2 regions of the Pseudomonas sp. HLS-6 genome follow, and region 1 is predicted to be linked to the other one. Evidence: predicted binding sites of a transcription regulator. Region 1 holds the regulator's gene; the other holds the start of a gene.
What was found. Region 1 encodes sigma-54, which starts transcription at its own class of promoters, with help from an activator protein. Its sites were predicted from a motif close to ANTGGCATNNANNTTGCTNT; they were not measured.
Positions count from the first base shown of each region.

Region 2: a site for sigma-54 is predicted at 2,040-2,059, ahead of glnK (P-II family nitrogen regulator). Genes of this name have one in related genera too.

Region 1 covers NZ_CP024478.1:1,100,882-1,106,220, reverse strand. Annotated here, with positions in the region: gene CS390_RS04965 (HAD family hydrolase) at 1-296, shown strand, start outside; gene lptC (LPS export ABC transporter periplasmic protein LptC) at 305-877, shown strand; gene lptA (lipopolysaccharide transport periplasmic protein LptA) at 864-1,388, shown strand; gene lptB (LPS export ABC transporter ATP-binding protein) at 1,388-2,113, shown strand; gene CS390_RS04945 (RNA polymerase factor sigma-54) at 2,293-3,786, shown strand; gene hpf (ribosome hibernation-promoting factor, HPF/YfiA family) at 3,870-4,178, shown strand; gene ptsN (PTS IIA-like nitrogen regulatory protein PtsN) at 4,191-4,655, shown strand; gene rapZ (RNase adapter RapZ) at 4,658-5,339, shown strand, end outside.
Region 2 covers NZ_CP024478.1:244,437-249,775, forward strand. Annotated here, with positions in the region: gene CS390_RS01045 (ester cyclase) at 1-232, shown strand, start outside; gene CS390_RS01050 (hypothetical protein) at 336-1,067, opposite strand; gene CS390_RS01055 (hypothetical protein) at 1,064-1,312, opposite strand; gene CS390_RS01060 (accessory factor UbiK family protein) at 1,579-1,854, opposite strand; gene glnK (P-II family nitrogen regulator) at 2,263-2,601, shown strand; gene CS390_RS01070 (ammonium transporter) at 2,643-3,974, shown strand; gene sutA (transcriptional regulator SutA) at 4,442-4,762, shown strand; gene CS390_RS01080 (HAD family hydrolase) at 4,819-5,339, opposite strand, start outside.

The DNA.
Region 1 (5,339 bases):
GCATCCCGCACCTGTACCAAGGGCGTGAAGATAAATTGGTCGTACTGGACGAACTTCTCGGCCAGCTCGGCCTAGACTATGAACAGGTTGCCTACCTGGGCGACGATCTACCGGACCTGCCCGTCATCCGCCGGGTTGGCTTGGGAATGGCCGTGGCCAACGCCGCGGCCTTCGTACGCGAACACGCCGATGGCGTTACCCTCGCACGCGGTGGCGAAGGTGCCGCTCGCGAATTCTGCGAGTTGATCCTGCGAGCCCAAGGCAACCTCGATGCGGCAAACGCCAACTATCTGTAGGGCGACACATGTTCAGCAATAAAATCCGCAACATTGCGCTGCTCGGGGCGATCGCCGTCCTGCTGGCGGCGGTTGGCTACTGGAAGGTCGGCCCCGATACTTTCCTCGAGAAACCGGTGGCCACTGTCGACAAAGGCGCCATCGACTATTACGCCACCAATGCCCACAGCGTTCAGTTTCTACCTGACGGCAAGCTGCAATACGACATGACGGCAGACAAGGTCGAGCACCTGCAGGCCAGCGAGATCACCCTGCTGACCACGCCCGACCTGCACATGTACCGCGGCACCGCCTACCCTTGGCACGTTCAGAGCGAACGCGGCGAGGTCAACCCGGACGGTACCGAAGTCGAGCTGATTGACTCGGTACGGGTTGCCCGCACCGATGAACAGAACCGCGAAACCATTATTACCACGACCCGCATGACGGTATTCCCACAGAAGCAATATGCTCAAACCGATCAAGCCGTTAGAATCGACGGCGCCGGTGGAACCACTACGGGCAAGGGAATGAAAGCGTATTTGAAAGACGGCAGGATGGACCTGCTGTCCAACGTAAGAGGACAGTATGAGGCTCGTTAAAACCCTCCCCTTTTTGCTCAGCCTGAGCGCAGCACTGGGAAGCGCGAGCGCCTTGGCCCTGCCGAACGACCGCGACCAGCCAATCCGCATCCAGGCCGATAACGCCCAACTGGACGACAAGAAAGGCATTGCCACCTACACCGGCGACGTGATCATCACCCAAGGCTCGATGATGATCAAAGGCAACACCGTGACCATCACCCGCTCCGCTTCCGGCGATATCGACGTGGTCACTTCGGTGGGCAACCTGGCGTATTTCGAGCAGCAACAAAGCGCTGCAAAGCCGGACAAGATGCAAGGCTATGCCGTGCAGATCCAATACCAGGCATTGAAAGACCTGGTGGTTCTGACTGACCGGGCCAAGGTGATCAACGAAGGCAACACTACCGAAGGCGAGAAAATCGTCTACAACACCAAGTCTCAGGTCGCCACCGCCGGCCGCGGCAGCAACATTACCGCACCGCGCCCACGCATCGACATGGTAATCCAGCCGAAGAAGAAGGCCGAGTAATGGCAACCCTCAAAGCCCAGCACCTGGCCAAGAGCTACAAGAGTCGACAAGTCGTACGTGACGTCAGCCTGTCAATCGACAGCGGCCAGATCGTCGGCCTGCTCGGCCCTAACGGCGCCGGCAAGACAACGTGCTTCTACATGATTGTCGGCCTGGTACAGGCCGACCAGGGCCGCGTGCTCATCGACGACCTGGATGTCAGCCACCAGCCGATGCACGGCCGTGCACGCGCTGGGATTGGCTACCTGCCCCAGGAAGCCTCGATCTTCCGCAAGTTGTCGGTGGCCGACAACATCATGGCGATCCTGGAAACACGCAAAGAGCTGGACGCCGCAGGGCGTCGCAAGGAACTGGAGAGCCTGCTGCAGGAGTTTCACATCAGCCACATCCGCGACAACCTCGGCATGAGCCTTTCCGGTGGTGAACGTCGCCGTGTGGAGATCGCCCGCGCACTGGCGACTGCACCGAAATTCATCCTGCTCGACGAACCGTTTGCCGGTGTCGACCCGATCTCGGTCGGCGACATCAAGCAGATCATCCACCACCTGAAAGCCAAAGGCATTGGCGTTCTGATCACCGACCACAACGTCCGTGAAACACTGGATATCTGCGAAACCGCTTACATCGTCAACGATGGTCGCCTAATCGCCGAAGGTGATGCAGAAACCATCCTGGCCAACGAACTGGTTAAAGAGGTTTACCTCGGCCACGAGTTCCGCCTGTAAGCCCGAGGTGCGAGGCACCGCCAGAGCGCTGACGATCCGCCCAAATACCGGCTTATTTGTTACAGCGCTCTAGGCAAACACCTCGGTTTCAGGCATATAATTTGCTTAAAGAAGGCGCTTCGGCGCCCTTGTAGTGGATGGCGCATGTGCGCCGGCGAATAAGGTGTTAAGCCCCTGCCATGAAACCATCGCTCGTCCTAAGAATGGGCCAGCAACTGACGATGACACCGCAGTTGCAACAGGCCATCCGTCTGCTCCAGCTTTCCACACTGGACCTGCAGCAGGAAATCCAGGAAGCCCTGGAATCCAACCCGATGCTCGAACGCCAGGAAGATGGCGACGACTTCGATAACAGCGACCCGATGGCGGATAACGCCGAATCCAAGCCGACCTCGGAATCCCAGGAAACCAGCTTCCAGGAAACCGCCACTCCCGTGGAAAGCCTTGAGGAAGGTGAGTGGAACGAGCGTATTCCCAATGAGCTGCCGGTAGACACCGCCTGGGAAGATATCTATCAAACCAGCGCCAGCAGCCTTCCCAGCAACGATGACGACGAGTGGGACTTCACCACCCGCACCTCGGCCGGTGAAAGCCTGCAGAGCCACCTGCTGTGGCAGTTGAACCTGGCGCCAATGTCGGATACCGACCGACTGATTGCCGTCACCCTGATCGACTGCATCAACAACCAGGGCTATCTCGACGAAACCCTGGAAGAGGTCTGTGAGTCCTTCGACCCGGAACTCGATATCGAACTGGACGAAGTGGAAGCCGTCCTGCACCGCATCCAGCAATTCGAGCCTGCCGGTATAGGCGCCCGCAACCTGAGCGAATGCCTGTTGTTGCAGTTGCGTCAGATGCCGGCACAAACACCCTGGATGACTGAAGCGCAACGACTGGTCAGCGACTACATCGACCTGCTCGGCAGCCGCGACTACAGCCAGCTGATGCGCCGCATGAAGCTCAAGGAAGACGAGCTGCGCCAGGTGATCGAACTGGTACAAAGCCTGAACCCACGCCCCGGCTCACAGATCGAGTCCAGTGAACCCGAATACGTGGTGCCTGACGTGATCGTGCGCAAGGACAGCGATCGCTGGCTGGTTGAACTGAACCAGGAAGCCGTCCCACGCCTGCGCGTCAATCCACAATACGCAGGCTTTGTACGCCGCGCCGATACCAGCGCAGACAACACCTTCATGCGCAATCAGCTTCAGGAAGCCCGCTGGTTCATCAAGAGCCTGCAAAGCCGCAACGAAACGCTGATGAAGGTTGCCACCCAGATCGTCGAACACCAGCGTGGATTCCTCGACCACGGTGACGAGGCCATGAAGCCGCTGGTGCTGCACGACATCGCCGAAGCGGTGGGCATGCACGAATCGACCATATCCCGGGTGACCACGCAAAAGTACATGCATACCCCGCGTGGAATTTACGAACTGAAGTACTTTTTCTCCAGCCATGTCAGCACCTCCGAAGGCGGAGAATGCTCGTCCACGGCGATTCGCGCGATCATCAAAAAACTGGTTGCAGCGGAAAATCAGAAAAAGCCATTGAGTGACAGCAAGATCGCTGGTTTACTGGAGGCACAAGGCATCCAGGTAGCACGACGCACCGTCGCCAAGTACCGCGAGTCGCTCGGCATTGCACCGTCGAGTGAACGCAAGCGACTGATGTAACGCACCTGAGGTGCGCCACCGCAATTCAAGTGGCAGGCGCAATACCTGCCTCTTTATGCACCGGCAACAAAAGGAGAAGCTGTATGCAAGTCAACATCAGTGGACACCAAGTAGAAGTCACCGAAGCGCTGCGCACTTATATCGGGGAAAAACTCGAGCGTGTTGAGCGTCACTTCGACAAGATCACCAATGTGCAGGTCATTCTGGAGGTCGAGAAGCTGAAACAGAAAATCGAGGCCACCCTGCGCATCCCAGGCGGCGAAGTCGTCGCCAATGCCGAGCATGAAGACATGTATGCCGCGATCGACCTGCTTGCCGACAAGCTCGACCGCCAACTGAAAAAACACAAGGAAAAACAGCAGGCCTTGCTGCAAGGTGCAGCCGCTCGCTGATCCCCCCCACTCATGATCCGACTTGAAGATATCCTGACCCCCGGCCGTTCACTTGTGAACGTGCCGGGCGGCAGTAAAAAACGCGTACTCGAACACATTGCCAACCTGATTGACCGGGAAGTACCGGATCTGGAAATGCAAGATGTCTTCGAGAGCCTGATTGCCCGCGAAAAACTGGGTTCAACCGGTTTCGGCAACGGTATCGCCATTCCACACTGCCGCCTCAGTGGCTGCACCGCACCGATTAGTGCGCTGCTCCACCTGGATGCCCCCATAGATTACGACGCCATCGATGGTGCTCCCGTAGACCTGCTGTTCGTACTGCTGGTTCCGGAAGCCGCCACCGACGAGCACCTGGAGCTGCTGCGCCAGATCGCCAGCATGCTTGACCGCAAGGACGTTCGCGAAAAACTGCGTGCGGCCGGCGATAGCCAGTCCCTGTATCAGGTCGTACTGGATGTACAGAACGGGCACTGAACATGCGTTTGATCATCGTCAGCGGCCGGTCCGGCTCAGGTAAAAGCACTGCCCTCGATGTGCTTGAGGACAATGGCTACTATTGCATCGACAACCTTCCAGCCGGCTTGCTGCCGCAGCTTGCCGAAAGTGCGCTGATCAATACCGAACTGATGCAACCCAAGGTTGCCGTGTCCATTGATGCACGCAACCTGCCAAGCCATCTATCCCGGTTCCCGGAACTGCTTGAAGATGCACGCAACCGGCATATCCAATGCGATGTGCTGTATCTGGACGCCGATGAAGAAACCCTGCTCAAGCGCTTCTCGGAAACCCGTCGCCGTCACCCGCTGACCAACGCTCAGCGCTCGCTGGCTGAGGCCATCCGGGTCGAGACCGAACTGCTCGGTCCTATTTCCGATCTGGCCGACCTGAAGATCGACACCACCAACCTGAACCTGTACCAGCTCAAAGACTCGATCAAGCTTCGCCTGCTCAATCAACCCGAGCCGGGTACTGCGTTCCTGGTCGAATCATTCGGCTTCAAGCGTGGAATGCCCGTAGACGCTGACGTGGTGTTCGATGTGCGCTGCCTGCCCAACCCCTACTGGAAGCCAGAACTGCGGGATCACTCCGGGCTTGAGCAACCGGTAATCGACTACCTGGCCGCCCAGCCGGATGTCGAAGACATGTTCCAGGATATCT
Region 2 (5,339 bases), 860 kb from region 1:
GCCGGATTTGAAGTGGCAGATGGTTGGCGAGCCGATCATTGAAGGCGACAACATTGCCTTTGAATGGCAGTTCGATGGCCATAACACCGGTGCCTGGGCACCTGAAACCCCTGCGACCAACAAGCCGTTGAGTTTCAAAGGGGTCAGCTTCATCCGCCTGAAGGATGGCAAGATCGCGACGCAGCATGATTACTACGATGCGTTGTCGTTCAACAAGCAGTTGGGCTGGTAAGCGGGCCGCGAGCGGGGCTGGTCAGCCCCGTTCGCTGTTTTCTGCCAGACGTTTCTGAACAAGATTGGCGGGTCGTTGCTCTGTTGCGCCGGCCTTTTCTGCGCTAGGTCGAGACTTTGTCTACATAGGCAGCCATGAACCAGTCCGGCATTTCTTCTGTTCGGAACTGTAAAGCTGTTCCGTCTGTAATCTCGGCAAGTAACACCAGATCAGGGCCCGAGTTGTCAAAAATATAGGCACGATTTGCTGCGGCTATTGCTGATGGCAGCAGATCCAGGCTGCGTGAGTAGCGCTGGATGATTTTGTCCCTTGGAACGTTATGGCCACCGGAGTCTACGCGGATCTTGACCCGGTTAATATTGATGTACGGGTCTTCTGTGGCCACAAAGTAAAGGTAGGTTCTATACCCTAGTGCTTTTGCCTTCAGCATGAACTCGATTTTGTCCTTTGAGGACATCACGGTCTCGAATGTAAACGAGAGGCATGCCTGAAGGAGTTTGTTTCTGATGAAGTCGGACGCCACGGAGGCAAAGTAGGAGTTTATCTGAACAGACCGAAAGTCCAGGCAGTTGTTACTGACGGTAAGTTTGCTGGCCTGTTCGGTCAGATTGGCGTTCAGGATCAGTCGATGATTCAGAAAAAAATCCAGAACCTCAGATGGTTCGACCTCTAGCTGAAAGTCACTAAATGACAGGAGGCCACTTTCGTTTGCCGTCTTCTCGATTTCGTCAGGATTGATGTAGATCCCAATCAGATGATGCGGAATCGCGCTCTTCATGGTGCTTTTTCCGGAACCGTTGGGGCCGGCAAAGACACGCAGACGAGGGATTTTCATGAAACCCGGCGCACGTTAATTACAGATCCAACGCTCACTTTATGTTTGGGCTTGGTTGAGCAGATCACTTTTCGATCACCGTCCGCAGAGGTCTCGACGATCATGCCGTCCACTACCTCAGCCACAGCACGACCCGAACCCAAAGCATTGATATAGGCAGAGCTGATAGCACCCGCAGCCATACCTGGGATCTTGTCCTCAAGGCAGTTCAGGAGGTCTTCATTCAATGCTTTGTCGGCTTTCATGTCTGCTCCGTATGGTCAGGGCGTGTGCTCTGCTCATCATCTTAGCCCCGCGTCTCAGGCTTTGACAGCATGGCTCTGTATAGGCTGCCACTCGCTGTCAGACGCTTCTGAAGCATGCCCTATCCGGGGGTGTTGTTATGTTGCGCTCGCCTTCTGCGCTGGTGAATGGATGGCTGGGGTTACTGGGGTGTCGCGCAGTCGCCGGTAAGGCACCTCACACCTGTAGGTGTCGGCCTTGCTGGCGATTAGCCGCTGCGCGTGGGTGATTACTGCTCGGTGGCTGTTTCTACCGGCGGGGTCATCCGCGCTTCCAGTTCCAGTACTTTGGCTTCCAGCGCCTCCAGGCGGGCGCGGGTACGGGCCAGTACCACCATCTGGCTGTCGAACTCTTCGCGGCTGACCAGTTCAAGCTTGCTGAAACCGCTTTGCAGCAGCGCCTTGAACTGGCTTTCCAGTTCACTGCGAGGCTGTGAGGTGTCGCTGCTGAAAAGGCGCGAGGCCTGGTCGCTCAGGGCATCGAGAAAGGCTTTGGGCGCGAGCATGGGCAGTATCCAGAAAATTCCACAAGGCCGGCAGTGTATCACGCAAGGAAACCGGGCTCGCATTGCACACTTTTTGCGCATCGCGGCGCAATGCCGCGCACCGTAGTTGTGCGCCCGAACCTTGCTGGCGAATGGCCAAACTGACCGGGTTGCCGTAAGTCGTTGTAATTGGTGAATTTGTCGGACATGGCAAGGTTTCTGCTTAGACCACTGTGACCCATGCACCGATGCTGTCGCTGTGACGATGCAGTGCGCAAATGGAGCGAAGGACGTGTTTCGTAAGACGTGGTTTGTGGCGTCGGCTTGATGATGAGTGGTCGACGACGCGTTACAAAGCCAAGCGCTGCGCTTAGACTTGAGTCGGGTTTGTTTTCCTGGGGCAAGTCCACCAATTCGGGAGAAAGTTTCATGAAGCTAGTCACTGCCATCATCAAGCCGTTCAAATTGGACGACGTGCGCGAGTCGTTGTCTGAAATCGGCGTGCAGGGCATTACCGTTACCGAAGTCAAAGGTTTCGGTCGGCAGAAAGGCCACACCGAGCTGTATCGCGGTGCGGAGTATGTGGTCGATTTCCTGCCCAAAGTGAAGATTGATGTCGCCATTGACGACAAGGATCTGGACCGGGTCATCGAAGCCATCACCAAGGCGGCCAATACCGGCAAGATCGGTGACGGCAAGATCTTTGTGGTGAATCTGGAACAGGCTATCCGTATTCGTACCGGCGAAACCGATACCGACGCGATCTAACAAAAAGCCGCCCCAAACCCAACGCCCCAGGAGATAACATCATGACTCTGCGTCAGTTCGCAGGGCTAGGAGCCCTTTTGTCCCTCGTAATGCCTGGCCTGGCCCTGGCAGAGGACGCAGCACCTGTGCTCAACTCCGGCGATACCGCCTGGATGTTGACCTCTACAGCCTTGGTGCTGTTCATGACCATCCCCGGCCTGGCGCTGTTTTACGGCGGCATGGTGCGGTCCAAGAACGTCCTGTCGGTGATGATGCAGTGTTTCGCGATCACTGGCCTGATCAGCATTCTCTGGGTCGTTTATGGCTACAGCATGGCGTTCGATACCACCGGTATGGAACAGGGCGTAGTCAACTTCAATTCTTTCGTCGGCGGCATGTCCAAGGCGTTCCTCGCCGGTGTGACGCCATCGAGCCTCACCTCCGCGACGGCGTTGTTTCCGGAAGCCGTGTTCATCACCTTCCAGATGACCTTCGCGATCATTACGCCGGCTCTTATTGTCGGTGCCTTTGCCGAGCGCATGAAGTTTTCGGCCATGCTGATCTTCATGGCCATCTGGTTCACCGTGGTCTATGCGCCTATTGCGCACATGGTCTGGAGTGGCAGCGGCGGCCTGATGTGGGACTGGGGCGTGCTGGACTTCGCGGGCGGCACCGTGGTGCATATCAACGCCGGTATCGCCGGCCTGGTGGCTTGCCTGGTGCTGGGCAAGCGTAAAGGCTTCCCGATCACCCCCATGGCGCCCCATAACCTGGGTTACACCCTGATGGGTGCGGCCATGCTCTGGGTCGGCTGGTTCGGCTTCAACGCCGGCTCTGCCGCCGCCGCCAATGGCACCGCCGGTATGGCCATGCTGGTCACCCAGATTGCCACTGCCGCCGCTGCGCTGGGCTGGATGCTTGCCGAGTGGCTGACGCACGGTAAACCAAGCGCTCTGGGTATCGCTTCGGGTGTGGTTGCAGGCTTGGTAGCCATCACCCCGGCCGCTGGCACTGTAGGCCCGATGGGGGCGCTGGTGATCGGCCTGGTGGCTTCGGTGATCTGCTTCTTCTGCGCTACCAGCCTCAAGCGCAAACTGGGCTATGACGACTCGCTGGATGCCTTCGGTGTACACGGCATCGGCGGTATTGTCGGCGCGCTCCTGACCGGTGTGTTTGCTGCGCCGTCCCTGGGTGGTTTCGGCACCGTCGAGGACATCGCCGCGCAAGTCTGGATTCAGGCCAAGGGCGTAGGCTTTACCGTGATTTACACCGCAATCGCCACCTACGTGATCCTCAAGGTTCTGGACCTGGTCATGGGCCTGCGGGTCAACGAAGAAGAAGAGTCGGTCGGCCTCGACCTGGCTCAGCACAATGAGCGTGGTTACGCACTGTAATCGCCAGAAAAAAACTGCCCGGTTCGCCGGGCATTTTTTTGCCTGCGATTTGAGCCGGAAATTACACGCAAACGGTTTCCTCAAATACTTGCGCAGGTACTGCCCTGAAGCGTTTGCCCTTAAGCACAAGACTTACAGGCAACAAGGATATTTAGACACTTTGTTTTTTCCCACAGCACGCTAGAATGCGCGCCGAAGGGTGCTTATCAGTGGTCCGCATACTTCGGTACCCTTTGCTAGGCTTGTCAATGGGCATGCCCATGACGCCAGGGTGGGCCGGCTCGGTGTCGCCGGTGGCTCTTTACTTTTTGTCGGGCTCGGTGTGTGTCGGGCTCGCATGGCGCTTGCCGGTAGGGCGAGCGTTGCAGGTGATGGGGCTTCATCACCTTTGAATTTTGCCCGGCGGCTGCGCTATTTGCGCCGCGGGTCCATAACTAATGTGCTTTTCGCAAGTCATGAGGTAGAACATGAGCGACGACGATCTGGAAAATGATGACCTCGAAGTAGGCGACGAAGACGAAGGCGACGAAGGCCTGGAAGCCGCTGCCGAAGACGTGGCAGACGACGGTGACGACAGTCCCGTACCGGTCGCCAAAGGCAAATCCAAGGCGGCTGTCTCGGTTGACGAGATGCCAAGCATGGAAGCCAAGCAGAAAGAGCGTGATGCCTTGGCCAAGGCCATGGAAGAGTTCCTGGCTCGCGGTGGCAAGGTGCAGGAAGTTGAGCCGAATGTGGTCGCTGACCCGCCCAAGAAGCCGGACAACAAATACGGTAGCCGCCCTATCTGAGTGGTTGTCGTAACAAAAAGCCCGCTGTCGCTGCGGGCTTTTTTGTGTGCGCTGTTTTAGCGCCAGCGGGACAGGATTTCAGGAAGCTGCGAGAGGCGCTGGATTTCGGCATCCGGGTGTTGTTCGGCCTCCCAGGTCTTGCCTTGAGGGTTGAACCAGATCGCCCGCAGGCCTGCTTGTTGGGCGCCCGCGATGTCGTCGCCGGGGTGATCGCCAATATGTACCGCCGCACTGGCTTCTACCTGGCCACGGCGAAGGGCTTCCTGGAAGGGCTGCGGGTCGGGTTTGCCGATGCCCAGGTCTTCTGCGCACAAGGTGAACTTGAAATAGTCGGCCAGCCCCAGGCGGCGCACATCGGCGTTGCCGTTGGTGACGACGCCCAGGCTGTAGTGACGGCAGAGCAATTCCAGCACCGGCTGCACTTCCGGAAAAATGTCGATTTGATGGCGGGCATGCAGGAAGACTTCAAAGCCCTCGTTGGCCAGCTCCCGGGCGTGCGCCTCACTGTAGCCAACCTCTTCCAGTGCATGGAACAGCACCCGGCGCCGTAGTGCGCTGATGCGGTGCTTGAGCCCCG